Regions from separate parts of the Thermoanaerobacterium thermosulfurigenes genome, predicted to be linked through region 2. Evidence: a T-box and tRNA genes for the amino acid it is inferred to sense, from the RefSeq annotation. Region 2 holds a T-box; the other regions hold tRNA genes.
The links. A T-box is a leader RNA that pairs with one kind of tRNA and senses whether it is charged. The one in region 2 lies ahead of ileS (isoleucine--tRNA ligase), so its partner is inferred to be a tRNA-Ile.
Positions count from the first base shown of each region.

Region 1: it has a tRNA-Ile gene. The T-box ahead of ileS (isoleucine--tRNA ligase) is inferred to sense a tRNA for this amino acid. The anticodon was not compared.
Region 3: it has a tRNA-Ile gene. The T-box ahead of ileS (isoleucine--tRNA ligase) is inferred to sense a tRNA for this amino acid. The anticodon was not compared.

Region 1 covers NZ_JBPODR010000012.1:24,357-35,019, forward strand. The annotation lists RNA gene rnpB (RNase P RNA component class A) at 1-262, opposite strand, end outside; gene HNR52_RS06440 (Nif3-like dinuclear metal center hexameric protein) at 326-1,441, opposite strand; gene HNR52_RS06445 (tRNA (adenine(22)-N(1))-methyltransferase) at 1,404-2,114, opposite strand; tRNA gene HNR52_RS06450 (tRNA-Ile) at 2,169-2,244, opposite strand; tRNA gene HNR52_RS06455 (tRNA-Asn) at 2,251-2,325, opposite strand; gene rpoD (RNA polymerase sigma factor RpoD) at 2,371-3,444, opposite strand; gene dnaG (DNA primase) at 3,476-5,272, opposite strand; gene HNR52_RS06470 (deoxyguanosinetriphosphate triphosphohydrolase) at 5,402-6,412, opposite strand; gene secG (preprotein translocase subunit SecG) at 6,471-6,710, opposite strand; gene HNR52_RS06480 (DUF134 domain-containing protein) at 6,781-7,155, opposite strand; gene HNR52_RS06485 (hypothetical protein) at 7,310-7,639, shown strand; gene eno (phosphopyruvate hydratase) at 7,669-8,955, opposite strand; gene gpmI (2,3-bisphosphoglycerate-independent phosphoglycerate mutase) at 8,976-10,517, opposite strand; gene tpiA (triose-phosphate isomerase) at 10,530-10,663, opposite strand, start outside.
Region 2 covers NZ_JBPODR010000002.1:25,623-36,285, forward strand. The annotation lists gene ileS (isoleucine--tRNA ligase) at 1-1,419, opposite strand, end outside; T-box leader at 1,476-1,685, opposite strand; gene HNR52_RS00860 (TM1266 family iron-only hydrogenase system putative regulator) at 1,732-1,977, opposite strand; gene HNR52_RS00865 (DivIVA domain-containing protein) at 1,967-2,455, opposite strand; gene HNR52_RS00870 (YlmH family RNA-binding protein) at 2,483-3,226, opposite strand; gene HNR52_RS00875 (YggT family protein) at 3,253-3,543, opposite strand; gene HNR52_RS00880 (cell division protein SepF) at 3,559-3,969, opposite strand; gene HNR52_RS00885 (YggS family pyridoxal phosphate-dependent enzyme) at 3,970-4,671, opposite strand; gene HNR52_RS00890 (biotin/lipoyl attachment domain-containing protein) at 4,683-5,867, opposite strand; gene HNR52_RS00895 (Gfo/Idh/MocA family protein) at 5,961-6,887, opposite strand; gene HNR52_RS00900 (glutamine synthetase III family protein) at 7,185-9,287, shown strand; tRNA gene HNR52_RS00905 (tRNA-Ala) at 9,389-9,461, opposite strand; RNA gene ssrA (transfer-messenger RNA) at 9,471-9,821, opposite strand; gene smpB (SsrA-binding protein SmpB) at 9,827-10,294, opposite strand; gene rnr (ribonuclease R) at 10,382-10,663, opposite strand, start outside.
Region 3 covers NZ_JBPODR010000001.1:76,484-87,146, reverse strand. The annotation lists gene HNR52_RS00450 (U32 family peptidase) at 1-2,272, shown strand, start outside; gene HNR52_RS00445 (endonuclease MutS2) at 2,272-4,632, shown strand; gene yunB (sporulation protein YunB) at 4,684-5,394, shown strand; tRNA gene HNR52_RS00435 (tRNA-Ala) at 5,433-5,508, shown strand; tRNA gene HNR52_RS00430 (tRNA-Ile) at 5,510-5,583, shown strand; gene HNR52_RS00425 (sensor histidine kinase) at 5,691-6,839, shown strand; gene HNR52_RS00420 (response regulator) at 6,832-7,464, shown strand; gene HNR52_RS00415 (aminopeptidase) at 7,533-8,936, shown strand; gene HNR52_RS00410 (CAP domain-containing protein) at 8,981-9,763, opposite strand; gene HNR52_RS00405 (putative Se/S carrier protein) at 9,892-10,149, shown strand; gene HNR52_RS00400 (hypothetical protein) at 10,133-10,663, opposite strand, start outside.

The DNA.
Region 1 (10,663 bases), on a different contig from region 2:
CTCCTATTCTACCTTGCTCCAGGTGGGGTTTACAGAGCATTCCAGTCGCCTGGATGCTGGTGAGCTCTTACCTCGCCTTTCCACCCTTACCCACCGCCAATTCGCTATTAATAAAAGCATTATTATTTACGAATTAGTGATAGGCGGTATATCTCTGTTGCACTTTCCTTGGAGTCACCTCCACCGGGTATTACCCGGCACCTTGCCCTGTGGAGCTCGGACTTTCCTCGTACATAATGTACGCGACCATCTGGCTTACTCGTAAGTATTACTCTCCAGATATAGAATGATACCACTATCAAATAAGTTTGTCAACTGGCAATTATTACATAAACATAAACGGATCAGCTTGTGCTTCGCTGGTAATGACATTTAAGTCTACATCCATTTTTTGCGCTTCATCCCTTATGTATTCAGCGATGAAATTTACAGAAATCTTCTCTGTGCCAAAATGACCCGCATCTATTATAGCCAGTCCAATATGCCTTGCATCTACTGCATCATGGTAGCCAACATCACCTGTTATCAAAACATCGGCACCTTTAAAAGCTGAAATTGATACAAAGCTACCACCACTGCCACCGCATACAGCCACTTTTTTAACTGTCTTGTTTAAATCGCCTACGACACGTATGTTTTTTAAGCCAAGTTTTGCTTTTACATCATTTGCGAGGTTGCCTAATGTAGTGTCTTTTATTAAGCCTACTCTCCCGATTCCATATTCGTCATACAATGTCTCAACAGGGTATATGTCATAAGCTACCTCTTCATATGGATGAACTTTTAACATAGCACTTATAACCCTATTTACCAATTTATCTGGTGCTATAGTCTCTATTCTAACCTCCTGAGTATTTTCCACTTTTCCTATCTCACCTATAAAAGGATTCGTTCCCTCTAACGGTTTAAAACTTCCTATGCCCATCGTTTGAAAAGTACAATCGCTGTAATTTCCTATGTAGCCTGCACCTGCATTGCACATAGCTGTCTTTACTATTTCCTCATATCCAATCGGAACATATACTACAATTTTCTTATAGCCTTCTTTATACGTAACTTGCAAAATCTCCTCGTCGTATATTCCCAGTATGTTGCAGAGAATATCGTTCATTCCGCCCTTTGCAGCATCAAAGTTGGTATGCGCTGAATACACAGGTATGTCTTCTCTTATAAGCATCGTCAAAACTTCGCCTAACGGATTATCAGTACGTAAATTCTTAAATGGTTTAAATATTATAGGGTGATGCGTTACAATCATGTCGACTTTCTTTGATATGGCTTCTAATACAACTTCTCTTGTGGCATCCAAAGCCACCATGACAGACGACACATCTTTTCTGGGATTCCCCACAAGAAGCCCAACATTGTCCCATTCTTCAGCACATTTGTGTGGTGCAAGTTTGTCAATCATTCCCGCTATTGTCTGGCATTTCAGACTCATACAATAACACCTCATATTTTTTTATTTTATTTAAAATATCCTCTTTCAGTAAATCACTTTCATTGCTTTTCGAGACTTCATCAAAAATCTTTTTTAGCTTTCCTATCTTATATGATATATAATCTTTAAGCAATGGGTGACTTTTTTGAAAGAGTTTTTCACCGATTTCATAAAAAATTTCGTCGTGGACTCTCCCCTTGCCATGTTCTACAGCAATTATCTCAAAGAACTTCCCTTTTTCAAAGACTAAACCTTCATCAACAATCAAATACCCATTCTCATAAATATACCTGCGAAGATGGTCAGATGCCGTCATAGGCTGCAAGATAAATCTCTCTACAGTTGAAGCAATGCTTTTGCCTTTTTCTAAAATATCTGAAGTCAAAATGCCACCCATACCGGCTATTACAACCGTATCAACTTCATTTGGCATTAAAACGCTTAATCCATCGCCAAGCCGTACAATTATATTTTCTGACAGATTGTACTTTTTAATAACATCAATTGCTTTATTGAGAGAAGTAGATTTTACATCTGATGCAATTATGTAGTCTGAAATGCCATTTAAATAAAGGTAGACTGGTATATATCCATGGTCTGTACCTATATCAGCAACTTTAGAATGAAGTTTTATCATTTTGACGATAGAATTTAATCTCTGTGACAGCTTCATACTATAAAATAAAAAGCATTTGTAAAATCAAATGCCTATCCTTTCATCATTATATGGTGGGCCTTCAGGGACTCGAACCCCGGACCAATCGGTTATGAGCCGACCGCTCTACCAACTGAGCTAAAGGCCCTAAATATGGCTCCTCAGGTAGGGCTCGAACCTACAGCCTACCGGTTAACAGCCGGTTGCTCCACCATTGAGCTACTGAGGAATACATTTATTATTATACTACATTTTTAACCGGTGTCAAGCAGTGTTAATCCAAAAAATCTTTTAATTTCTTGCTGCGGCTTGGATGTCTTAATTTCCTCAATGCCTTTGCCTCTATCTGTCTTATTCTCTCTCTTGTAACATTGAATTCTTTGCCCACTTCTTCCAATGTCCTTGCTCTTCCGTCATCCAATCCAAATCTTAGCCTCAACACCTTTTCTTCCCTCGGCGTCAAAGTATCCAAAACGTCTATAAGCTGCTCTTTAAGCATAGTAAATGCTGCCGCTTCAGCAGGGGCTGGAGCATCTTCGTCTGGTATAAAATCGCCAAGATGGCTGTCTTCTTCTTCGCCTATAGGAGTCTCTAACGATACTGGTTCCTGAGCAATCTTCATTATCTCTCTGACCTTGTCAACTGACATATCCATCTCTTTAGCGATCTCCTCTGGTAGAGGATCACGTCCCAATTCCTGCAAAAGTTGCCTTGAAACCCTTATAAGCTTATTAATAGTCTCTACCATATGGACAGGAATGCGTATCGTCCTGGCTTGATCAGCTATAGCCCTCGTGATTGCCTGTCTTATCCACCACGTAGCGTATGTGCTAAACTTAAATCCCTTTCTGTAGTTAAACTTTTCTACAGCTTTTAGTAGACCTAAATTTCCTTCTTGGATCAAATCGAGAAATAACATACCTCTGCCTACGTATCGTTTAGCAATGCTTACAACAAGCCTCAAATTCGCTTCCGTAAGCCTTTTTTTAGCTTCCTCATCGCCTTTTTCTATCCTCTTTGCCAACTCTATCTCTTCATCAGGAGATAAAAGAGGTATTTTTCCTATTTCCTTTAAGTACATCCTTACTGGATCATCAATATTTATTCCTTCAGGAATAGTAAGATCCAAATCCAGATCTTCCTCTGGAATTAATTCATCTTGTTGTGGTTCTTCTCCCACGATTTCTATACCCAACTTTTCGAATGTATCATATACTTTTTCTATCTGATCTGCATCCATATCAATATCTTCAAGAGAATTCATTATTTCATTATACGTCAGCATGCCATTCTTTTTGCCTTTATCAATAAGCTCTTTTATAGAATTTTTTACTTTTTCTTTATTCATGGGTGTCCCCTCCTTTTGGGCAACCTTTTTCTCAGCCATTTTTTAAACTCAGCATCTCCTTTTCATATTTCTGTAATTGTATCAAAAGTTCTCTTTCCTTCTCAATGTCACCAGCATTATATGAATCGTCAATTTCGCGTTTAATGCTCGCTATTTTTCTTCGTATGTCGTCTTTGATTATCTCTCTTACACAGTCATCCACTATTTTTTCGCTTGCCACTTTCTCGCTATACAGCACGTTGAATATATCGTTAAATTCGTCTTTTAAATCAGCATTGTCCAGCATAAAGCTTAGGTCTTTTACATCCACATGGCCACCATCTTCAAGCCTTTCAAAAATATACGACATCACTGACTTTAAATGTTCGTCTTCGATGTCATCTACAGAAAGCTTACCTTTCACCCTGCTATAAAGCTTGTTGTCAATTAAAAGCAGTGCAATCAAGTACTTAAGAGACGGTATCTTTTTTGCTCCACTGTATTTAATATTATGCCTATTATTGCCAACTGTATACCTAATTTTTTTATTATTTTGCAAAAAACCCTTGACAAATTGGTCTATTTCTGCTCTAATAGTATTTTCAGGTATTTCAGCGTCTTTTGATACAATGGAAATATACACATCTCGCTTTACTTCGTCTTTAACTGTGGCAAGATCCTTGCACACCTTTTTGATATACTTTATCCTGTCTGATGGTTTTTCTAAATCCAAATCTTGCTTGTACTTCTTTATCTTATATTCTATCAATGTATCTGTCTTTTCAAGAAGCTTTTTAAATGCGTCAAAACCCTCTTTTCTCACATATTCATCAGGGTCCTTGCCATTAGGTACTGTCAATATATTTACATTTAGGTCCAGTTCATCTAAAAGGTTAAGACCTCTCATTGTGGCCTCAATGCCTGCTTCATCTGCGTCATATGAAATTACGACAGTGTTTTTGTACTTTTTTATAAGTCTACCTTGCTCTAAAGTCAGCGCAGTACCCAACGATGCGACGACATTGTCAAGTCCGCTTTGGTACAATGCTATAGCATCCATATATCCTTCAACGATAATAAACATATCTTCTTTAGATTTTTTGGCGTAATTAATTCCATATAAGGTCTTTCCTTTTTTAAAAACAACCGTCTCAGGAGTATTTAAATACTTTGGCTTTGCATCATCCATGATTCTGCCGCCAAAACCTATCACATTGTTTTTCTCGTCTATTATAGGAAACATTACCCGATTTTTAAATCTATCGTAATATGATCCAGTGCTGCTTTTTGAAACAAGACCAGCGCTTACAAGTACGTCAGTATTGTAATTGCGGCGCTTTAAATACTTAAGCAATTCAAGTCCACTTGGCGGAGAAAACCCCAATCCAAATCTCTTTATCGTAATGTCGTCTATGCCCCTATCGTAGAGGTATTTTAATGCAGCCTGTCCAAATTTAGAATAAAGATACCTGTGATAAAACAAAGCAGCTAACCTATTGACTTCATATATTTCATCTTTCAGCTTTTTTTTCTGATACTCTAAACCTGACAAATTTTCTTCTTCAATCTCTATACCAGCTCTATCTGCCAAGAACTCAACGGCCTCCTTAAAACCTACATTTTCAATATTCATTACAAAGGTAATGACATTTCCGCTGGCTTGGCAACCAAAACAATGATAAAGCTGCTTCTCTTGGCTTACATTGAAAGATGGTGTTTTCTCATGATGAAATGGGCACAATCCCTTAAAGTCTTTGCCAGATTTTTTAAGCGAAACATAACTTGAGACAACATCAACTATATCATTTTCTTCTATTACCCTATCAATTACGTCTTTTGAATAAGACATAAACACCACCTTAATTAATAGTTCGACAAAAAATAGGAAAATCCTCTTTTTAAAAAAGAATTATAAAATTTTCATGGAATTAATATATTCGACATAAATTCCTAAAATCCTTCTTGAAATTTTTACATATTAGAAATTTTTATCTTCCCACGGTGATGGTAAGAAAATCTCTTTATACTTTGTTATAGCGTATTTATCAGTCATTCCTGCTATATAGTCAGCAACTGCCCGTTCTTTACCATATTCATGTGTTAATTCGATAAATTCATCTGGCATGTCGTCCACATTTTCACAAAAATAATAAAAAAGCTGTTCAACAACTTTTTTCGCTTTTGCCTCTTCGCTTTTTGCCTTCGAACCTATATAAACCTTTTTAAACAAAAAATCTCTAAGGCTGTAAGTAGCATCATAAATCTCACGGCTCATGGAGATACTATCTTTTCCCATGCTGTTTTCAATTATGTCCTTAACCATTGTGTTTATCCTCTTGCTGTGAGTCTCTCCTAATATACGCCTTAAATCTTTTGGTATATCATCATTTGTCAATACTTTACCTCGAATTGCATCATCAATATCGTGATTCACATAGGCAATCTTGTCTGCTAATTGAACGATTTTACCTTCCAATGTTCCAGGATTTCCGGATGTGGAATGATTTAAGATGCCATCTCGCACTTCCCATGTCAGATTAAGCCCTAAACCATTATTTTCTATCACATCCACCACTCTTAAGCTTTGGACACTATGCCTAAAGCCATCTTTTAAAAGCCTATTTAAAACTTCCTCACCCGAATGGCCAAAAGGGGTATGCCCTAAATCGTGACCTAACGCTATAGCTTCGGTTAAGTCTTCGTTAAGCCGCAATGCCCTTGCGATAGTTTTTGATATTTGTGCAACTTCCAAAGTATGCGTAAGTCTCGTCCTGTAGTGGTCACCTTCAGGAGATATAAAAACCTGCGTCTTATGACTCAATCTCCTAAAAGCCTTACAATGTATGATTCTGTCTCTATCCCTTTGGTAATCTGTGCGAATATCGCACTTTTCCTCGTCTCTTGTTCTCCCTTTTGATTCTCTACTGTGTGCTGCATACGGTGATAGTATCTTATACTCCATATCCTCGGATATTTCCCTTATTTTCATCATATCACCTTCTCACAAAAATAAAACCCAATAAGGGTTTTATTTTATATAGACGATATTATTTTCCCATCAGCAACGTCAATATCAATGAAGTAATTATGAAAACTACGGCGCTTATCGTCGTAAGCCTCTCCAAAGTACCTTCCATCGTCCTGGCCTTGTTTTTACCAAAGAAAGTCTCTGCACCACCTGCAATTGCCCCGGATATACCTGCACTTTTCCCTTGTTGCAAGAGTATAACTGCCATCATAAACAAACTAACAATAATATGAATTATAAGTACTATTATTTTTAGCATATGTTTAACCTCCGAAAATCATATTTACACTATTATATATTATATAGCAATAGCATATTTATATCAAGCACTAATTTTCTTCATCAGAAATTGATTCACTCATCATGCCATGCCTATTGCAATGTCCATGTCCATGGTGGGGTACGTCTTCACCGTAGACTTTGTAATTGCCGCCTTCTACTCTTATGGCTTTGCCATTTACAAGTGCATCTGCAACTTTTTCACGAGCTGACATGATGATCCTAAAAAATGTAGGCCTTGATACTTTCATCCTTTCCGCACAATCTTCTTGTTCTAATCCTTCTAAATCCTTTAGACGTATAGCTTCAAACTCTTCAACTGTAAGCACCACTTCACTTAATGAGTGCATAGGTATTCCTACTGGCTTAAAATAATTTATGTTTGGTTCACATTTTACCCATCTGCATTTTTGAGGTCTTGGCATTTTATCACATCCCATTTCTTTTTTTGCATAATCATAATACTATTTTATCACCTATAAGTTAATTATATCAAGATACTTTTAAATACAATGCACACATATTTCTAATACAATGAATAGCATAAATTAGTTAACAAGATTATAAAGGATGATTTTTATGACGCTATCTTCCATTATTTCAAAGTTATCGTCTGCAAACTCTCTTGTAACAGCTATCGGTTATATACTTTTCGCAATAGGTATAAATAGCGATGGAATAACAAAAGAAAATCTTGCAGTTTCTGGCAGATGGATTATTTTTATAGGAACTTTTTTACTGTACGCCTTGAATATAATATCGATAAGACAAAATGAAAACAAAGATGAAATTATCATCGAAAATCCTGATTTGCTTATTTTGGCTGGCAGTTTTATGATTGCATCAGGTGCATTTGTAGATGCGATCGGATTTGAAAAGAAAAATTTAAAAGAAGCTCAGGTATATTGATACTGAGCTTCTTTTTATGCAGAGATAAATTATCTTACGTTGTAAAATGCGTCTTTTCCAAGGTATTGTGCTATTCCGCCTAACCCTTCTTCTATCCTCATCAATTGGTTGTACTTCACGACTCTATCTGTTCTGGAAGGAGCACCAGTCTTAATTTGCCCTGCATTGACAGCAACAACAAGATCTGCAATAGTTGAATCTTCTGTCTCACCTGAGCGATGTGATACGACAGCAGTGTATCCTGCTTTCTTAGCCATCTCTATCGCATCAAGCGTTTCAGTAAGTGTACCAATCTGATTAAGCTTAATGAGGATAGAGTTTGCAACACCCATCTTAATTCCTCTTGAGAGTCTTTCTGTATTTGTAACAAAAAGATCGTCGCCAACTAATTGGATTTTCTTGCCCAATCTTTCTGTTAAGAGCTTCCATCCGTTCCAATCCTCTTCTGCTAAACCATCTTCAAGCGAAACGATAGGATATTTATTTATAAGCTGCTCCCAGTAGTCCACCATTTCTTCTGATGTTCTCACAACGCCTTCTCCATCGAAATGGTATTTCCCATCTTCTTTGTACATTTCAGATGAAGCTGGGTCAAGAGCTATAGCTACATCTTCACCAGGTACATATCCTGCCTTTTGGATTGCTTCCAATATTACCTGTATTGCTTCTTCATTTGATGTAAGGTTTGGTGCGAAACCACCTTCATCGCCAACTGTAGTGCTTAATCCTTTTGATTTAAGCACTGATCTTAAATTGTGGAAAACTTCAGCGCATGTCCTTAAAGCTTCATGGAAGCTTTGCGCACCAACAGGCATGATCATGAATTCCTGTATATCGACGTTATTGTCAGCGTGCTTTCCGCCGTTTAAAATGTTCATCATTGGCACAGGAAGCACTTTTGCATTTACTCCACCTAAGTACTGGTAAAGTGGCAAGCCAACTTCTTCAGCAGCAGCTTTAGCAACTGCCAATGAAACACCTAAAATTGCATTCGCACCCAGATTTGATTTGTTTGGAGTTCCATCTAAATCAATCATGGCTTTGTCTATTGCCACTTGGTCTATTGCATCCATTCCAATTATTTCTGGAGCGATCTTTTCATTTACATTTTCTACAGCTTTCAATACACCTTTTCCTAAGTATCTGTTGTTGTCACCATCTCTTAACTCAACAGCTTCAAACTGACCTGTTGAAGCACCAGATGGAACTGCAGCACGACCTACTGCACCGCTATCTAATTCCACTTCTACTTCTACAGTTGGATTTCCTCTTGAATCAAGTATTTCTCTTGCATAAACATCAACAATTATAGACATAAACATTCTCCTTTCGTTTTTTATCTTCCTATTATTAGGGACGTACCTGTCATTTCCTGTGGTTTTGGCAGTCCCAATATGTCAAGCACCGTTGGTGCTATATCTGCTAAAATACCATCATTTCTAAGTGTTACATCGCCTTCACCTATCACTATGAATGGTACCGGATTTGTCGTATGAGCCGTCTGTGGCTCTTTAGTCACTGGATCGATCATCTGCTCAGAATTTCCATGGTCAGCAGTTATAAGAATAGTACCACCCACTTCCTGACAAGCCGTCACTATTCTGCCAACGCACTCATCAATTACTTCTATCGCTTTGACAGCAGCACTAAATACGCCTGTATGACCTACCATGTCAGGATTTGCAAAGTTAAGCAGTATAAAACCATACTGTTTTGACTTTATTTTTTCAACCACAGTATCTGTAACTTCGTACGCACTCATTTCAGGCTTTAAATCGTACGTTGCTACTTTAGGAGATGGTATCAGTATCCTGTCTTCTCCTTTATTTGGCTCCTCTACACCTCCATTGAAGAAGAATGTAACATGGGCGTATTTTTCTGTCTCCGCTATTCTAAGCTGTTTTATGCCTTTGTCGCTTAGGTACTCGCCAAGAGTATTCTTCAAGTTCTCAGGCTTATACGCAACGTGTATATTTTCAAATGTTATATCATACTGCGTCATGGAGACAAAGTAAACAGGAATATATCCTTTTTCTCTATCAAAAAAGTTAAACACTTCATCGATAAAAGCTCTTGTAATTTGTCTTGCCCTATCAGGCCTGAAATTAAAGAAGATTATCGAATCATTGGCATCCACAGTCGCAGTTGGCTTGCCACCATCTAAAATAACCGTCGGTTCTACAAACTCATCTGTCTGATCTTTGCTATATGCAATATCTATCGCTTCTTCAGGCGAATTAGCAAAAACGCCTTTGCCTAATGCTATAGCATCGTAAGCTTTTTTAGTCCTTTCCCATCTCTTGTCACGATCCATTGCATAGTACCTTCCAGATATTGTAGCAATCTTACCAATGCCAAGTCTATTCGCTTCATCTTCAAAAGCCTTTATGTATTCTTTGGCACATGCAGGTGGAACATCTCTGCCATCTAAAAATGCGTGGACGTATACCTCATCTAATCCTTCATCTTTTGCCAGCTTCATAAGTGCAAAAAGATGTGTAATGTGACTGTGGACACCGCCATCAGACAGAAGTCCAAAAAGATGAAGCTTTGAACCATTCTTCTTTACATTTTGTATGGCATCAAGAAACTCTTGCTTTTTGAAAAAAGCACCTTCTTTAATCTCTTTGCTTATTCTTGTAAGCTCCTGATAAACTATTCTACCAGCACCTATATTAAGATGTCCAACTTCCGAATTTCCCATCTGTCCTTCAGGAAGCCCTACAGCTAAGCCACTTGGTATAAGCTTTGTATTTGGATAATTTTTAAAGTAATAATCTAAATTTGGTGTATTAGCTGAATAAATGGCATTTCCTTCTTTGCTGTCAGAGATCCCAAATCCATCTAAGACAACAAGCATTACAAAGTTTTTGGGCATGCAATCCTCTCCTTAATAATTTACAATTTTAGCGAAATCCTGCGCTTTAAGGCTAGCTCCGCCCACTAATGCACCATCAATATCGCTTTCTGACATAAGCTCTTTAGCATTATCAGGTTTAACACTGCCACCATATTGTATTCTTA
Region 2 (10,663 bases):
GCAGTAAAAAATAGGAATTGGAACACCCCATATCCTTTGCCTGGATATACACCAGTCGTGCCTATCTCTAACCATGTTTGTAATCCTATCTTCGCCCCATTCAGGAATCCAATTTACTTCTTTTATCGCTTTCAGCGCTTCATCTCTAAAGCCATCTACAGATGCAAACCACTGCTCTGTAGCGCGGAATATAACAGGATTTTTGCATCTCCAGCAATGAGGATACGAGTGTGTGAAAGTCTTTGAAGCCAATAAAGCATTGGCTTTTTCAAGATCCTCTTTTATGACCTTATTTGCATCAGAGTAAAATAGTCCATTGTATTTTCCTGCTTTTTCAGTAAATCGCCCTTTATCATCAACAGGATTCAAAACATCAAGTCCATATTTTTGACCAACTACAAAGTCCTCTTCACCGTGGCCAGGTGCTGTGTGTACACATCCTGTACCTGCCTCTTGTGTTACATGTTCGCCTAATATTATAAGCGATGTCCTGTCAAAAAGAGGATGCTTAGCCTTCATTCCTTCCAGTTCTGAACCTTTAAAAGTAGCAATTATTTCATGGTTTGAAAGTCCTGTCTCTTTTTCAATGCTGTCAAGCATATCTTTTGCCATTATGTAAATTTCATTTCCGTATTTCGCCAAAGCATAGTCAAAATCTGGGTTCAAGCAAATTGCAAGATTAGCAGGAATTGTCCAAGTCGTTGTAGTCCATATTACAAAGTACAAATTACTTAAATCATCAACAATGCCTTTAAATTTGCCCAAGTCATCTACAATTCTGAATTTAACGTAGATCGAATCAGATTTTTCATCAGAATACTCTATCTCTGCTTCTGCCAATGCAGTTTCACAATCTGTACACCAGTATACAGGCTTAAGTCCTTTATATATATATCCTTTCTTTGCCATCTCCCCAAATACTTCTATCTGCTTTGCCTCATATTCCGGTTTCAGCGTCAAATATGGATTTTGCCAATCTCCTCTTACACCTAATCTAATAAATTGTTCTTTTTGCTTTTCAATTTGCGAAAAAGCAAAATCACGACACACCCTTCTAAATTCTACTGGACCTACATCATTTCTCTTTATCCCTAATGTCTTGATTGCCTGTTGCTCTATTGGCAAGCCATGAGTATCCCAACCTGGCACATATGGTGATTCATATCCCCTCATCGTCTTATATTTAACCACCATGTCCTTCAAAACTTTGTTCATGGCAGTGCCAAGGTGTATATTGCCATTTGCGTATGGAGGACCATCATGAAGAATGAACTTTTCTTTGCCCTTGTTTTTATCTAATGATTTGTGGTATATGTCCATGTTCTCCCATTTCTTTAATATTTCTGGCTCTCTCATCGGCAAATTCGCCTTCATTGGAAAATCAGTCTTTGGCAGATTTAATGTTTTGTTGTAATCCATAAACATACCTCCTATTTCAAATTGCATAAATGCAGAAAAAATAAAAACCTCTCATCCAAAGGGACGAGAAGTCGCGGTACCACCCTAATTATTAAGGCTAAATGCCTTAATCACTCATGAGATAACGGGATTTTCCCGGCTTAGCTTACTAAATTTCAGCCAGCAGCTTCGAGGTGATATATGACAAACTAACTTATTGGCTTCCACCGACCGCCAACTCTCTTAAAAGTTTTGTTTGCATAAATTGTCCTCTTCATCGCTTTTTTCGCATTTTAAATAATTATACAATATGTAAAAAAAGACGTCAACATCTTAAGTCGTAATGGCAGACCTTACTTTTACACCTTCAATGCTACCAAGCTTGCCAGTTAAAGCACCGATGTCATCCGTCGTACCGTCGACAATCAGCGATATGATTGACACATTTCTTTCCTTATATGGAATACCCATTCTGCCCACTATGATATCGGCATACTCGCTTAAAATATGATTAACTTTTTCAGACGCCAACTCTCTATTTTGGACTAAGATCCCGATTACAGCAAGTCTATTCCTCATCATTTCTCACATCATTCTCATCATCAAAAAATTCTCTGTCGTCTATAGATAATATCGCCTCAAGTTCTCCTTCAAGGAGTGTTTTGAATTTAGCCTTAAATACATTCAATTTTTTCCTTTGACTTTCAAGCTCTGCTCTAATCCTTACTACTTCTTGATTGGCTTTCTGCATTATTTTTTCTGCTTCTTGTTGTGCTTGCTGTATTATTAAATCAGCTTCTTTCTTAGCATTTAACTTTAAATCTTCAGCCGACTTTTGGGCAACGACCAGCGTATTATTTAGCGTTTTTTCTATATCTGTGTAGTTCTGCAACTTATCATTTAATATATTTACTCTGTCCTTTAGATCAGAATTTTCTTTATACAATAGTTCATAGTCTTCCATAACTTTGTCTAAAAACTCATCAACTTCATTTTCATTGTAACCTCTAAATGAACGCTTAAACTCCTTATTGTGTATGTCCATAGGTGTTAACATGCCAATCCACTCCTTGTCATCTTATTGTTATTTGTATTTTAAAATATGAACATATACCCTGCCTTTTCTCGATGTACCCAAAATTTCTTGGAATTTGATCCTTCCATAACCTCTTAAAGATATGATGTCACCTTCTTTTACTTCAAATGAAGGCGATATATTTGTCTCCCAATTCACTTCAGTAAGTCCAGCTTTTATCAAATCCGAAGCCTTTGTTCTGGATATTTTAAACCCCGCCGCGATTATGCTATCAAGCCTTACAGATGCAACTGTTGTTTTAATGTCCTCATATTCTATTACAGGCTCTATAACCTCATCTAAGTCAATTGAACTAACAATAACCTTCTCTCGACCTATTTTTTTCAAATTCATCAAAACAAAATCAGCTATATCCCTATGCACTATTACATCGCAGATTTCTTGTCTTTTAATTATATCACCAATTTTCTCTCTTTTTATACCTAGACCTAGCAGTGAACCTAACACATCTCTATGTGACAACCTTATTAAGTCGCCATTTATCCTTATCCCCTTTATTGCATCAAAATGTTCACCATCGGAAATCGCAAGAAACGATGGATATATACAGGCTATTTTTCTCTCAGCCTCTTTAAATCCACCATCAAATCTACAATCTATATCGTCATGTTTATCAATCAACTTTAGCAGTATTTTCTGATCTTTCATACTTAGAAAATCTGTAAATCTATCACGCCTATTTTTCTGTACCCAATTTATCATATCATTAAGTCTTGCAATGCTGTATTCCATTCCTTCACCCTTTTAAAGTAAATAAATCATATTAACGAAATCAAGCTTACTAATATTGGTCTTATCACATATTGGATAGCCAACATAGCAAGGATAGGTGAAAAATCTATCATCATATTCCTTCCAATCGATGACTTAAATTGCAACCTTCTAAAAGGATCTAAAATAGGTTCTGTCACGATGATGACAAATCGCGATATAGGATTTCCCATATTCTCCATTCTCAAAAGAGATAATACCACCCTTATTACAATAAGCCAATTTACAATCTCAAAAAAGTAGTTTAATGTTAAGATCAAAGCATAGTTTGTCGTCAAATCATACCCTCCTCATTACTTTAAGTTGAACATTGAATCGACTTCATCTTGTATATCGCCAGCAATATCAAAATTATCCGGCACAATTAAAAATATGCTATTAGCAATTTTCTTAATTTCTCCATTTAACGCAAAAACAGCACCGCTTAAAAAGTCTATGAGTCTCTGAGCATCATTTCTCTCCATATTTTGAAGATCAATAATTATAGGCTTTTTATTTTTTATGTTTTCAAGTATTGTCTGCGCCTGTTCAAAACTATCTGGCTTCAAAATAATTACTTTTATCTGCGATTGTGTATGTATATTAACTATTTTTGGCTTTTGGCTAAAGGGTAATTCGTTTTCAACTTTTTCAGCATCCCCTTCGTCTTCCTGCTCATCAAATCCAAAAAAATTCATAAGCTTTTCAATCACTTTTACAGCCATTTATTTTACCTCCATATCATATAATCTTTTCCCAAAAATTCCTGTACCTATACGTATGATGTTGGCGCCTTCTTCAACGGCAACAGTGTAATCATTCGTCATACCCATAGACAAATATTTAAAATCTAAATTTTTTTGATTTAAAGATTTAGTGTTATCAAATAACTCCTTCATTTTTCTAAAATAAGACCTTACATCTTCAGCATCTACATACGGCGCCACAGTCATCAGACCTTTTATTTTCAAGTTGTCAAAGCTTTCAAGCTCCTTTATGAATTCCAACAAGCTTGACGGTTCAATTCCATACTTTGATTCTTCTGAACCTACATTTACCTCGATCAAGCAGTCCATAATCCTATTGCATTTTTTGGCTCTTTTATCTATTTCTTCTGCAAGGCGCACACTGTCAAGTGAATGAATCATCTTCACTTTATCTATTATGTACTTCACCTTATTTGTTTGAAGATGACCTATAAAATGGAACTGCACCTTATCCATTAATGTTGGATATTTGTCTACTAACTCTTGTACTTTATTTTCTCCAATATCCGTAATACCGTATTTTATCGCTTCTTCTATTCTTGAGACATCGACGGTTTTAGTCACTGCCACAATTAATATATCGTCAGGATTTCTATTAACTTTTAATGCATGCTTCTTGACATTTTCTTTTACTTTATCAATATTATAACGTATATCCATAATAATCCCTCTTACTTCTTTAAATAGTCTTTACCATATACTAATATTTCGTCATACATTTTTAAATTTCCATCTGGACTTTCTACAACGGCATTTTCTGAATTTTGCGCTTTTACGTCGACTTCTTCAAAGAGAGGAATGCCATTATTTAATTTATACACGCCATATTTTCCATCAACTTTTACGATAGCCGTATTTGGCACAATAAAGCCTTCATAGTTATTTACTGTTATGTCGACTTTAACCTTCCTTTTTTTATAAAAATCGTCATAAGCATCATCCATCTTTATCACTACGCCAAATAAATTGTCGGATATCGAATATATTTTCATTATGTTTCCATCTAACAATTGACTATATTTATCATCTATTTCTACTTTTACATTGTTCCCTTCTTTTAATTTTTGGCTCTTACTTTTGTCCAATACAGACAATACATACCAGTCATAATTGTCTATTAATTTTAATATCGGTTCACCTTGCTTTACTTCACCTTTTATTTCTGCTGGCTCTTTTTGTACTGCATTTATATCATTTAATGTGATGTTAAACAATTTGTTTACACTAAAAATATCTTCATATCCATCAAAATAATCGCTTACGACTCCAGCTTCAGGCGAATATACCTTGTACAAACCATTAGAAATAATGCTTTCTAATTGTTTTTTTTGACTATAAAGATCATCTAAATTTCTAATCGACGAAGGACCATTTTTGATTATCTGCTCTTTTTTGCTTATTAAATCATCTATTTTTTTGCTTAAACTGTTTAAAACGCTCTTGTCTTTTGTCTGCTGATATTCCTTGTTTAATTCATCTATCTGAGCATTTATACTTTCTATATCTTTTGCATAGGGATTTGCGTCTTTATCATCCTTAATGCTCTGAATCTTTTCATTTATAGAATTTAGCTCATCCAATTTCGACTTATCAAAGTTTGGCGATATGACTTCTGCTATTTCTTTGCCTTTTGGCACTCTTGTCCCATCTTTTACTAACATATTTATTTTCCCATCAATAGGAGAATTTATGACCATTGCATCAACCACTATGTAACCATAAGCGTCTATTGACTCCGATAAGTTACCGGGCTTAAGTGGTATTGTCTTATCTTTTCCACTTATAGTATTTACTGCAACTTTTCCTATGTAAAGTATGACAACAATTGCTATGATAATATTCAAAATTCTTTTCATAAAACCACCTATGATTATATTCTATAAAAAATCAATTTTTCCTTCTTAAAATTTACTCTTTAGCACTTATTTTATAAACTTTTTATCTGTAGTTCAAATTATCTTTTTCAGAATTTCATCGATTAATTGGTGTGTTTTTAAAGAAAGTTTTATTTCATCATCATTTATTTCTTTAGAATTTATAGAATATAAGAAATTATTTACTGCACTCTCAAAACCTCTCACATATGATACACTATCCCAAGAATTATGACTATAAATAGATACATTGTTTTTGTCAGATACTATCAATTTTTCAAAATTTTCAACTATGACACTTTTCCCATACCCATGCACCTCAAGCACTTCTCTGTCTGCACCACTATTTCTATGCATCACCCCAATTGCGATCCCATTATCCGAAGTAATTTCAACATTTATATATTTCATGCTATTATTTTCTTCTATCATTCTCACATGTGAAATATTTATACTTGCAACATTGCCAAGTTGATGACACAGTGTATCAACCACATGTATAAAGTCATCATAAAGGGTGAATTTGATATCACCCCCAACACCGCCACTTCTATTTTTCTCCATCATGTACAATTCAGGTTTTTGCTCTCCGAAATTCTCTGATGCTTTAACATACAATGGTGCATATCTTCTATTAAACCCAACAGTCAAAATAAGTGAATTGTTAAGTGCAATATTATAAAGTTCTTCAGTTTTTTTTAAGTCATCTGTCAAAGGTTTGTCCACATAAACATGAATATTATTTGTAAGAAGTTTTTTCACAATCTCATAATGGCTATCAGTAGAAGTGTGCACAAAAGCACAATCAGGTTTTAAAGCAATTGCTTCATCTATAGAAGTATATGTGCTAACTTTATAATTCTCCTTATACTTTAAAAGCTTTTTTTCATCTCTGCCTACAATGCCAACTACTTCAAGCATATCTACATTAAATATAAATGGCAAATATGCCCTTTTGAATATATTACCCGGTCCTACGATTATAGCTTTCAACTTATTCATAACCTCACCTCTATAATTCATTTGCTGTCTTAGAAAATTTGTAAACCTCTATTTCTTTTATGCATATTATATAACAAATCAGGAATATAACCAAGAAAAGTACATGACTTTTTAAAAATGAAGTACTTGCATTTACATGAAATTTGTGATAATATTTAATTAATTATTTGTGAGAAAATTTAATAGTTAAAAATGAGACAAGGGCGTTTCATTAATATATTTTGTGTGTATTAATGGCGTCCTTGTTTTGTTTATATTTTCCATTAATACCAAAAAAATAAATGAAAGGGGATTTTTATGTCAGAAAATTCTTTGAAAAATATTTTTGGCGCCAATGTATTTAATGACGCAGTGATGAGAGAGCGTCTACCAAAGCAAACATACAATGCTTTAAGAAAGACAATCGATGAGGGACTACCACTTGACCCAAAAGTTGCCGACGTAGTAGCAAACGCTATGAAAGATTGGGCTATCGAAAAAGGAGCGACGCATTTTACACATTGGTTTCAACCATTAACAGGTATTACTGCAGAAAAACACGAATCTTTTATCTCTCCTACACCAGACGGTAAAGTCATCACAGAATTTTCAGGCAAAGAACTTATAAAAGGCGAGCCTGATGCATCGTCATTCCCTTCAGGCGGATTAAGGGCTACATTCGAAGCAAGAGGCTATACTGCATGGGATTGTACATCTCCTGCATTTGTCAAAGATAATGTCCTATACATCCCAACCGCATTTTGCTCATACACTGGCGAAGCATTAGACTTAAAGACACCTTTATTGCGCTCTATGGAAGCATTATCAAAGGAAGCATTAAGAGTTCTTAAGTTATTTGGAAATAACACTTCAAAAAGAGTCATAACAACTGTTGGTCCAGAGCAAGAGTATTTTTTGATAGATAAAAAATTGTATGAAAAACGCAAAGACTTAATATTGACAGGCAGAACATTATTTGGCGCAAAACCACCAAAAGGTCAAGAAATGGAAGATCATTATTTCGGCACTATTAGGGAAAGAGTTTTCGAATTCATGAAAGAGCTTGATGAGGAGCTTTGGAAATTAGGAATATCAGCTAAGACCGAGCACAACGAAGTCGCACCTGCTCAACATGAATTAGCGCCAATCTTCAATACGACAAACATAGCAACGGATCACAATCAATTGACAATGGATATAATGAAAAAAGTTGCTTTAAGAAATGACCTAGTATGTCTATTGCACGAAAAACCATTTGCCGGTGTCAACGGATCTGGAAAGCACAACAACTGGTCTATGAGTACAGATGACGGTTTAAATTTATTAGATCCCGGAAAGACTCCACACGAAAATGCACAATTTTTAGTTTTCCTGTGTGCAGTTATCAAAGCAATCGATGAATACTCTGATTTACTAAGAGTATCTGCTGCAACACCTGGAAATGACCACAGGCTTGGTGCAAATGAAGCTCCACCGGCAATAATCTCGATTTTCTTAGGCGATCAATTAACTGATATTTTAGAACAAATAGGCGAAACTGGCGGTGCCACAAACTCAAAGCAAGGTGGAGAATTGAAAATTGGCGTAACAACGCTTCCTACGCTTCACAAAGATTCCACCGACAGAAACAGAACATCTCCATTCGCATTTACTGGAAACAAATTTGAGTTTAGGATGGTAGGTTCTTCATCATCAGTAGCAACTGCAAACTATATTTTAAACACGATTGTAGCAGATGTTTTATCTGAAATTGCAGATAGACTTGAAAAAGCCGATAATTTTGATGAAGAAGTTCAAAAAATATTAAAGGAGATCGTAGTAAATCATAAAAGAGTTATCTTCAACGGAAACGGGTATTCAGAAGAATGGGTAAAAGAAGCTGAAAAGAGAGGACTTCCAAATATAGCTTCAACAGTTGATGCTATTCCTGCCCTTTTGAAAGACAAAAATGTAAAAGTCATGGAAAAACACGGCGTATTAAGCAAGGTAGAATTAGAAGCTCGCTATGAAATAATGTTGGAAAATTACTCAAAGACTATAAACATAGAAGCGTTGACAATGATTGATATGGCTAAAAAGCAAATTCTTCCGGCAGTTTTAAAATTCATTAAAAATGTTGCAGACTCTATAAACGCAGTAAAAGAAACTGGATTAGACGCTTCAGTTGACGCACAAGCCGATTTATTGAAGGAAGTTTCTTCATTGACAGCCGAATTTAAGAGAAGAATCGACAATCTTGAAAGCGCTGTAAATAATGCATCAAATATTGAAGGAGATTCTTTTGCCGTAGCTAAATATTACAGAGATGAAGTATTTGCAAAAATGGGAGAGCTTAGAGAAATAGGTGACAAATTAGAAACTTTGGTAGACGCTGATATTTGGCCACTTCCAACATATGCAGACATGCTTTTCTACGTGTAGATATAATAAAAAAACTATTGGGGTATTTAACCTCAATAGTTTTTTTATATGATAATTCATATTTAAATTACAAATCAATCGGTTCTCAAGGCTTTTTTTAATGGAGATAAGGGGATTCGAACCCCTGGCCTCTACAATGCCATTGTAGCGCTCTCCCAACTGAGCTATATCCCCGAATATGTATGGTGGAGGTGCGGGGAGTCGAACCCCGGTCCGAAGGTGTCACAGTAAAAGCTTCTCCGAGCGCAGTCACTGTTTTAACATTCCCTCTGCAGCTCTCCCAGTGACAGGATAACTGCTTCGGTAGCTTCATAAAATCCGATTTATCTCAAAGCTTTGATAAATCAGTTCCCCCACTAAATCGACGCCCAATCCTTTGATGTGGGAATCAAAGGTTGAACGGCTGCTTGTAATTAAGCAGCGTAAGCTAAATTATCGTTTGCGTTTATATTTAAGTCCACCGTTTTACGAGCAGATGGAACCTCGGCTCGCTACTTTTACCTCAACTACCCCCGTCGAAACCAGTACACCCCCGTATATCATATATGCTGACTTTCTTTAAAGTGCCTTTCTATCTCCCTCTTAGCATCTCTTCTTGCCATATCTTCTCTTTTATCGTACAATTTTTTACCTCTGGCAACTGCTAATTCCACCTTTACAAGCCCATGTTTAAGATAAACCCTTAAAGGAACCAATGTATAGCCTTTTTGAGTGACATAGCCAGTCAATTTATTAATCTCTCTTCTATTAAGAAGCAATTTCCTCGTTCTAAGTGGATCTTTGTTAAAAATATTGCCTTTTTCATATGGGCTTATATGCATATTGTATAAGAAAACCTCATTGTTTTCTATACGTGCAAAGCTGTCCTTCAAATTCACTTTGCCCATGCGTACAGATTTGACTTCTGTACCAAAAAGCACAATGCCTGCTTCATAAACTTCATCTATAAAATAGTCGTGACTGGCTTTTTTGTTTTGTGCAAGCACCTTTATATTTTCACTACTCATAAGAATAACACCTTTTCTGTAAAATACATTGTTCCCTCACAGTACATGGGTCTGCGCTTAATTATTATAGCACATTAAATTCACATGTCAAGCACCTTCAACATTGCGGATTTCATCTGGTGTAGCCAAGACAAAATCTATTTCTCTCCTGTCCACGTTAGCACCTACTACCTTTACGTACACAATATCACCTATAGAAAACTTTCTATTCGTTCTTTCGCCTATTAACGTATATGTTTCATCATCATAATGGTAATAGTCATCATCAAGTGTATCAATATCGACTAATCCTTCTACTGTGTTATCTAACTCTACAAAGAAGCCATAATTTGTCACGTTGGCGATTATAGCTTTGTAGATATTCCCAAT
Region 3 (10,663 bases), on a different contig from region 2:
TGCTGTATACATTGGCGGTAAGCTTTTTGGCGCCAGAGCATATGCGGCAAATTTTGAAGAAGATGAATTGAAAGAAGCAGTAGAGTATGCCCATTTGAGAGATAGAAAGGTTTATGTGACTGTAAATACAATCGTGTTTAACAAAGAAATTGAATTGCTTCTCAAATACATCGATTATCTGTATCAGTTAAATGTGGATGCGATAATAGTTCAGGACTTTGGTGTTGTTAAACTACTTAAAGACTTTTATCCTGAGTTGGACATACATGTCAGCACGCAGATGACTTTAAGCAACTTAGAAAGCATTAAAGCAGCCAAAGAGATAGGAATAAAAAGGGTCGTGATGCCTCGTGAGCTAAGCTTAAAAGAAATTGAAAAGATAAAATCTGTGACTGGCATAGAAGTAGAGGTATTTGTTCATGGCGCTCTTTGTGTCTCTTACTCTGGTCAATGCTTATTTAGCAGCATAATTGGCGGAAGAAGTGGCAATAGAGGCAGATGTGCGGGGCCATGTCGCTTGAAATACGATCTTTTAGATGACAAAATGAATACAATTGCCAGCAATATGCATTTATTAAGTATGGCAGATTTATGTACGATAGACCACATAAAGGATATGATAGACTCAGGCATTGACTCATTTAAGATTGAAGGCCGCATGAAAGAAAAAGAATACGTGGCATCTGTCGTCGCATCATACAGAAAGGCCATTGATGCATATTTAAGCGGAGAAAATATCAACACAGACGTGTACAAAGAAATGATGTCTGGAATATTTAGCAGAGGCTTTTCTAATGGATATCTTTATGAAAGAAAGCCACGTTACATGAGCTACATAAATCCAAAAAATAAAGGTGTTCCATTAGGCAAAGTCATATCCATTGATGGCAAAAAAATAAAAGTATCGCTTTTAAACAGTCTATCAGTTGGAGATGGCATATCAACAGAGACTGGTGAACATGGGTATAAAGTCGATGTTCTTATAGCAGATGGCAAAAAAGTGGATGAAGCCCATAAGAGGCAAGTTGTAGAGCTTAAAAAAATGCCTGTAAATTGTGGTGACGTCTTATATAAAACGTACGATGTAAAATTAAACAAGATATTTTCTGTATCCAATGAATTAAAGTCGCCTGTTGATGTATTTATAAATATGAAAGAAAATAAACCTCTTAATATAATGATTAAAAATAACGACATATGTGTCTCTAAAGACAGCAAAATTGTCTCAACTAAGGCATTGAAAAAGGCTGTTGACAAAGATACATTGATAGAAAAAGTGGCGTCAATAAACGATACGCCTTTCTTTGTGAAAAGCATAGAAGTAGACATGGATGAGGGCCTCTTTATGCCGTTAAGTGAGGTAAAAGAGACGAGGAGAGAAGCGGTAGAAGGCCTCATTACAAAAAAATTAAAATATAGAAGGCCTAAAAATATTAACATAAATCTTTATAAATTAATAAATGATAAAATTAGTGATTTGAAATTGTCATTTTACACTGAAAAAGAAGAACATGTGAAAATAGCGTGCGCGCTTGGAGTAGATAGAGTCTACTTCAATTACAGGCTAAATGGTGATGTGCTAAAAGATGTCATTTGTTACATGGATAAATGTGAGATAATCCCGGCATTTCCGCAGATAATGAGGGATGAGCTGGATGATTTTAAACATATGCTTAAAAATATTAAAGAGATGGGTTTTAAAAAAGTCCTTGTGACTAACATAGGTTTGTATGATACTGCAGTAAAATTAGGACTTGATGTGTGTGTTGATTTCAATTTGAATGTTTCAAATAGCCTTGCTGTTGATTTTTTCCATGAAGCAGATACAATAACACTATCACCAGAGCTTAACATTCATCAGATAGAGGATATATCTTTAAGAAGCAATGCGAAATTTGAGGCGATTGTTTATGGAAGATTGCCGCTTTTGACGATGGAATACTGTCCTATAAAAAATTTAAAAGGATGCGATAAAAGAGGCTGTGAAGAAGGAAAGTATTTTTTAAAGGACAGAAAGGGCAATCTCATGAAAATTGTAAGCGACGGCTTTTGCAAAATAAAGCTTTTAAACTCATCGGTTTTATACATGGCGGACAAGATGGATGATTTAAAAAAGATAGGTTTATCTTATATAAGGATAAATGATACAGTAGAAAACGATGAAGAAATAAGAGATGTAATAAAAGCTTACAAAGATTCGTTGAAATTGGGAACTTGTGATTTGTACATAGAAAACTACACAAGAGGACATTTTTACAGAGGGGTATTGTAATGGATGAAAGGTATTTTAAAAATTTGGAATTTGACAAGATAATTAATCAAATTGTAAATTTGTGTGATTCAGAACCGGGAAAAGAGTTAGCATTAAGCATTAAACCGTACGAAAATGTAGAAAAAGCATTAGAAGAAATTGAAAAAGTAAATGAAGCGGTATCTTTTATTAGTTCCTACGGCAATATTTCTTTTGCATTTAAAAAGTTAGACGAGATTTTGGCTAAAGCTAAGATAAAGTCGTCATTGAATCCGGGACAGCTTTTATCTCTATCGAGGTTTTTATCATTGGCAGGGAAAGTCAAAGTGTATTTGAGAAACGAAAAGGAAGAAAGCAGTTTCCCATATTTAAGGGAGTACAACATAAGGCTTACGAATATTAAGGAATTGTACGACAAAATCGATAGAGCTGTCATGTCTGAAGATGAACTGGCTGATGACGCATCGCCTGCCTTAAAAGAGATAAGAAGGCAGAAAGCGCAAATAAACAATAAGATAAGAGATACATTAAACTCTATAATTGCGTCTTCGCCAAAAGAGCTGCAAGATCCTATCATAACCATAAGAAACGGGAGATACGTGGTACCGGTAAAACAGGAATACAGAGGAACATTTAAAGGCCTTATTCACGATCAGTCGTCCAGCGGTGCTACGCTTTTCATAGAACCTATGGCTGTTGTGGAGCTTAACAATGATCTAAGACAGCTTGAAATCAAGGAACAACATGAGGTAGAAAGGATTTTAGCTGAGCTCACAGAAGATGTAGGAAAACATGTTGATGAGATAAATGAAAACATGGTTGTATTAAAAGAGCTGGATGTTATTTTTGCAAAGGCGAAGTATTCCATAAGCACAGACTCAACAAAACCTATATTGAATACTAAAGGATATGTAAATTTAAAAAATGCAAGACATCCTCTCATCTCAAAAGATGTAGTCGTACCTATAAGCATACATTTAGGTGAATCTTTTAATACTCTTGTCATAACAGGGCCTAATACAGGTGGAAAGACTGTCACATTAAAGACTGTAGGGCTTTTGACGCTTATGTCCATGTCAGGATTAAATATCCCTGCTGACGAAGGTTCTGATGTGGCTTTCTTTGACAACATATTTGTCGACATTGGAGATGAACAAAGCATAGAGCAAAGCTTAAGCACATTTTCAGCACACATGACTAACATAGTAAAAATACTAAATAATGTCACTAGCAATAGCTTAGTTTTGCTGGATGAATTAGGAGCTGGCACCGATCCGACAGAAGGTGCCGCTCTTGCCATGAGTATACTTGACTTTCTTCACAGGATGAATTGTCGCACAATTGCCACGACACATTACAGTGAACTTAAGCAGTACGCGCTGCAGAATGAAGGTGTGGAGAATGCCTCTGTGGAATTTGATGTAGAGACGTTAAAGCCCACTTACCGCCTCACAATAGGAATACCTGGAAAAAGCAATGCCTTTGAGATAAGCAAGCGTTTAGGATTAAATGACGATGTCATAGACAATGCGAAAAATTATATAACAAGTGAAGAACTAAAATTCGAAGACATATTAAAAGATCTTGAAAACAAAAGGATAGAAGCAGAAAACGCCAAGGGAGAAATTGAGGAATTAAAAAATCAGGTAGAAAGTTTAAGACAAGAGTATGAGAAAAAAATAAAAGATACTGAACGAGAAAGAGAAAAAATTATAGAAAAAGCCAGAGAAAAGGCGAAAAAGATATTAGAAAATACAAAAGCTACTGCTGATGAAATTATTGCTAAGCTTAAAGAGGCGGAAAAATCCGACAAAAAGAATAAGCTTATTGAGGAAGCTAGGCTTAAACTTAAAGAAAACATAAATGAGATGGAAGAAAGCCTTAAGAAATCAGAAATCCCTGAGTACAAAAAAATCCCCAAAAACGTCATGCCTGGACAGACTTTTTACATAGTTCCGCTTGACCAAACTGGAACAGCTTTGTCAGAACCTGATAAGGATGGAAATGTAAAGATACAGGCAGGGATTCTAAAGATGAATGTGCACATAAGCAACCTTAGAGAGACTGAATCAAGCGAAGAGAAAGAGATGGAGAAAGGTTTTGCTAAATACATTAATGAGAAATCTACCAATATTTCTACTTCAATTGACTTAAGAGGAAAGACATTGGAGGAAGCTTCGATAGAAGTCGATAAATACCTTGATGATGCATACCTTGCAGGTTTAAAACAGGTAACTGTCATACACGGGAAAGGGACTGGCACTTTAAGGAGTGGTATCACAAGGCTTCTTAAAATGAACAAGCATGTAAAGTCGTTTAGACTTGGAAGGTATGGCGAAGGAGAAGACGGCGTCACAATCGTAGAATTAAAAGAAAAATGAGTAACCAAAACACCTCATCTATCATAAAATGTAGAGGAGGTGTTTTTATATATGAGGAGAAAAAAGTGGGGAAGAAGGAGGATAAAAATACGTGGGATAAACAAAAATTTTGTTTACGTTTTGGCATCATTATTTATATTATCATTGCTGTATATGTTTGTAACATACAGGTTGACACCTGCTCTTATTAAAGCCAGTGAGACAGTAGCTCAAGAAGTGGCTGTTAAATCTATCAATAAGTCTATAAATGAAAAGGTGTTGAAAGGTATTCAATACAGCGACCTTATAAATGTAAGAACTGACAACAGTGGAAAAGTATCGATGCTGCAAGCTAATACGATAGAGATGAATATTTTATCTGCGAAGATTACTCAAGCTGTTCAGGATAATTTAAACAGCATAGGATCGGTGTACGTGAAACTGCCTCTTGGTAGTCTAATATCAAAGGATGTATTTGCAAACACAGGCCCAAAGATAAAAGTAGGACTTCTGCCTATTGGTTCGGTGAATGTAGACTTTGAATCAAGCTTTGAACCAGCAGGGATAAATCAGACGAGGCACATAATATATCTTTACATAAAGACAAACATCCAAATAATTGCGCCACTTGCATCAAAGCAAATACAGGTATCCACCCACATGCCTATTGCTGACAGCATAATCGTAGGTGATGTACCTCAAAGCTTTGTAGACGTCAATGGCAATAAGTACACTGTGCCTGTTCCAAATGGAAATTCAAAAATTAATGTAGAAAGCAATTGACAACATTAGAAATTATGGTATAATAATAATTGTTTGACGGGGGTGTAGCTCAGTTGGGAGAGCACCTGCCTTGCAAGCAGGGGGTCAGGAGTTCGAATCTCCTCATCTCCACCATGGGCTTGTAGCTCAGGCGGTAAGAGCGCACGCCTGATAAGCGTGAGGTCGATGGTTCAAGTCCATCTAAGCCCATTTGTAAACCCTAGCGGGTCTTTTTTTTATGTCTAAAATTAAAAAATAGAGGAATTAGCAAATTTTTGTCGAATTAGATAAATAAAATTTGTCTTTGAGGTGTAAAAATGGCTTCCAAGTTTGAATATGATAAAAAGCTTGACAACATAGTAGAAAAGACGATAGAAGTTATAGGTTGCAGCAAAGAGCAGATTTCAGAAATATTAGAGAGGACAAGGAATGAGTATCGTCTTTTAGAAGAACAGATACACGAGCTGAAAGTCAAGGTTAGATTTGTTATAAAAGAGGTAGAACAACTTGAAAGAAAAGAAAAAAGCTCTAAGTTAAAACTGGCTTATGTAAGCCAGCGCTTTGGCAATATAAGTGAGGATGCCATAAAGGAAGCTTACGAAGAAGCGAAGGAGATTCAGGTAGCGCTTATTTTAAAAAGGCAGGAAGAAAAAGACCTTATAGCAAGAAGAAATGAGTTGGAGAGAAAGCTCATTGAGTATAGGGCAATTGTAGAAAAAGCAGAAAAACTTTCTACACAGATAGGTGTTGCCCTTGATTACTTGACAGGCGATTTGACAAAGCTTCACAGCCAGTACGAAGAGCTTAAAGACAGGCAACTTCTAAATATACGCATAATAGAAGCTCAGGAAGATGAGAGGAAAAGGATCGCTCGCGAGATACACGATGGTCCAGCCCAGTCTATGGCAAATGTAATATTAAAAGCAGAGCTATGCGAGAAACTTATTAGCAAAGATGTAGAAAAAGCTAAAGATGAGCTTAAAAATCTTAAAGACATAGCACATTTATCATTGAAAGAAGTGAGAAAGATCATATACGATTTAAGGCCGTCCGTTCTTGATGATTTAGGCTTAATACCTGCTGTGTCAAAGTACATAAATGACTTTAAAAATGATACTGGAATAAATGTGGATTTTATTACCTTATCTGAACATAAACGATTAAAGCCTGAAATAGAAATAACCTGTTTTAGGGTCATTCAGGAAGCCTTGACAAACATTCGGAAGCACTCAAAGGCTAAGAATGCCGTGATACGATTAGAGTTTGGTGATCGATTTATAAGCATAATTATAAAAGATGACGGTGTAGGTTTTGAAAAGACATCTCAAGACAATAAATTTGGACTGTTGGGGATGCGGGAGAGAGTTCAGATATTAAACGGGAAATTTGAAATAAACAGTTCACCTAATGATGGGACTCAAATTTACATTTCCATTCCGCTAGGTGGTGATAAGTGCAATGATTAACATTATGATAGCTGATGACCATGTGCTTTTGCGTCAAGGGCTAAAACAGATAATTGAATTAGAAGAAGATATGAAAGTGGTGTATCAAGCCTCAGATGGAGAAGAAGCTTATAATTTGGCTAAAAATAATTCTCCAGATATAATTTTGATGGATATAAACATGCCAAATGTAAATGGCATTAAAGCTGCAAAGATGATTAAAAGCAATGATCCTAAAAATAAAATAATGTTTTTGACTATCTACAATGACAAAGAGTACCTTATGGAGGCATTGAAAATAGGTGTGGAAGGTTACATATTAAAAGATGCAGATTCAGATGAACTTATAAAGGCTATAAGAATCATATCAAATGGAGGCGTTTACATACATCCTTCACTTATCAGGGAAATTGAAAGCTTAGAGAAGAATGAATGCAAAAAAGATCTTACTGACAGAGAGTTTGAGATATTGAATTTAATCGCTGAAGGTTATAGCAATAAAGAGATAGCAGATAGGCTCTTCTTAAGCGAAAAGACAGTCAAAAATCACGTGTACAATATATTTAGAAAATTAGATGTAAAAGATAGGACTCAAGCTGCCATATATTTATTAAAAAATAATAATATGTACAATATGCATACATAAAATTTGCTTTTATTCCAAAAATATTTTATAGTTAATATGTAATCCAAAATGTTTAGGAGGCGTATGAAATGGAGAGTGGCGAGTTAAAAGACATTGAAGAAAGATTAGGATACAAAAGCAAAAATGGATGGCTTAAAGTAAATGACGATGAAAGGGAAAAGATATTTGAGTACGCAGAAGATTACAAAGCATTCATAGGAGAGTGTAAGACGGAGAGAGAAGTTGCAGACAGGATAATAAAGATTGCTGAAGAAAATGGCTTTATAAATTTAGAAACAGCTACAAACTTAAAGCCAGGCACAAAGGTGTACTATGACAATAAAGGCAAATCGGTAATTTTAGCTGTTATTGGAAAAGATTCTGTCCGCAATGGATTTAAAGCAGCAGCCGCTCATATAGATTCACCAAGGATTGATTTAAAACCAAATCCATTATACGAAGATAGTGGTCTTGCTCTTTTTAAGACACATTATTATGGGGGGATTAAGAAATACCAGTGGGTTACGATACCATTGGCATTGCACGGAGTTGTCATAAAAGAAAGTGGCGAAAAAGTCGTTTTTAACCTTGGAGAAGATGAAAAAGATCCTGTGCTATATATAACTGATTTACTGCCTCACCTTGGAAAAGATCAGATGGAGAAAAAAGCTGCTGACGTGGTCACTGGAGAAGCATTGAACCCAGTCATAGGAAATATGCCTTTGTCTGAAGACGTTTCTGTAAAGCCAAATTTATTGAAAATTTTAAACGAGAAATATGGGATAGTGGAAGAAGATTTTATAAGTGCTGAGTTGGAGTTGGTGCCAGCACATAAACCAAGGGATATAGGCTTTGACAGAAGTATGATAGGTGCTTACGGACAAGATGATAGGATATGCGCTTATGACGTACTTAGAGCTATTTTAGATGTTGACAATCCTGAAAAGACTGCAGTAGCTATATTTGCTGACAAAGAAGAGATAGGAAGCATGGGAAATACAGGATTGCAGTCCAGATTTTTTGAAAATGCTATAGCGGAAATCTTGGAAAAGCAAGAAGGCAGCACTGATATAAAGCTTAGAGCAGCCATGAGAAATGCAGAATTGTTATCTGCAGATGTAAATGCTGGCTTTGATCCTTTATACCCTGATGTAAGTGAGAAACTTAACAGCTCATATATAGGAAATGGTGTATGCCTGACGAAGTACACAGGTTCACGTGGAAAAAGTGGATCAAATGATGCAAATGCTGAGTTTGTGGCAAAAGTGAGAAAGATATTTAATGAAAATAATGTAGTATGGCAGACAGGAGAGCTTGGAAAAGTTGACATTGGAGGCGGAGGAACAGTCGCACTTTTTGCAGCAAATTATGGCATGGAGGTTATTGACTGTGGCATTGCACTTTTAAGCATGCATTCACCTTATGAATTGTCATCAAAACTTGACTTGTACATGGGATATAAAGCATATAGATCCTTCCTTTTAAGTAGGTAAAGGTCATTTAAAAACACCGGTATAGCCGGTGTTTTTTAGCAATTTTATTGATTTATAAACATTTCTACCACAATTACGCCGTTTCCAGTGCTGTTTGTGACAACGCCAACGCCGACTTTATTGAAATAAGGGTTTAAGATATTTTCTCTATGACCGCTGGAATTCATCAATGCATAATGAGCACTTACAACATCGCTGTTTAGTGCTATGTTTTCTGCAGCGGCATTGTAACTTATACCAAATTCTTTCATCATATCAAATGGCGAGCCATAAGTAGGTGACGTGTGAGAAAAATAGTTGTTGTCCCTCATATCCTCAGCTTTTATCCTGGCTACTTTTGATAGGTTTTCATCGATGGTAAGCGGACTCAAGCCTCTTGACGTTCTTTCGCTATTTATGAGATCCACCAACTGCTTTTCTTGTGCTGATAACCCTTGATAATTTTGTTGTGCGCTACTATTTTTGACGCTTTCAACAGCATTGGAAGATGAATTGCCGGCTGATGTAGTCGTAGTTGTAACAGTTCCTTTTGTATTAATTGTCGTCTGGTTTACATTTGCAGTGTTATTAGCCATTGTAGTCCACCAATAATTGTTGTTGTACCAAGCATTTGTGTTATTTGCCTGTACATAATTTATTTTTACTGTGGCTGTATTGAATACAGAGTAATTTGATGTGGTGGCATTTGAAGTTGTCGTTCCATTGTAGACAACATTGTTGTTTGTATATGTTCCGTAAGAATACGAAGCTTTTGCAGCATTAAAAGAGCTAATCATTGACAATGAAATTACTGCAAATGTCGCATAGTACTTTAGATTTTTTTTCACTAATATCACACCCCTTAATTAAAATTATTCGACAAAAGAAGAAAAAAACCTTTAAGTAATTAATGGACACGTAGGAAATCTTATCAATAGTAGCATTTTTGAATATACTGTGAGTAGGGGGTGCAAAGATGAGATATGGGATATTAGTCTTTTATTCTTATCAACATGCAGTGTTGTGTGACAAAGTATTAAGGCAGAACAATATACCTGTAGAATTTATACCAACGCCACGCTCTATAATGAATAGCTGCAGCCATTCTTTGAAATTTGGTCTTGAATACGTGGATATTGTGAAATTAATAGTACAAAGAATAAATATCCCTTATAAAGGGATATATGAGGTAGAAAAGACATATAGCGGATATACCGTCATAGGTGTTCGTTAGGTTTTCCAAAGATAATTGACTTTATTTTGTCTATTGTCCCATTTTCTACTTTTTCATTAAGCTTTGAGTTTAATATGATTATTTTATTTTGCAGATCTTTTACCTGCTTTTTTAATTTTTCGTTTTCCAAAAGGACATTGTTGTAAACAGAATTAAGATTGTCAATTTTTGAAGTGTACTTCATTCTTTCTTCATAATATTTCTTCAAATTTTCTTTAAGTTCTTCAATATTTCTGTTTTTAAGTGCGATTTCATAGCTTTTTTGATTTAGATTTCTCTCTAAATGTACTTTTTCCTTTTGGAGGTTTTCTATTTTTTTAGATAGTGTGCTTAAGTATTCTTGGACTTCTTTTATATAAAATGTGAAGTAATTATCTTTATCATATGATATGATATCTTTAACTCTATTAAAAGGAAGCTCTAATCCGTTATCATCTAAAAATGTGAATTTTTCTATTGAATCTTCCACTTTTTTTACAAATTCATATGACGAAGGCTTTTCAGCTAATTTAAA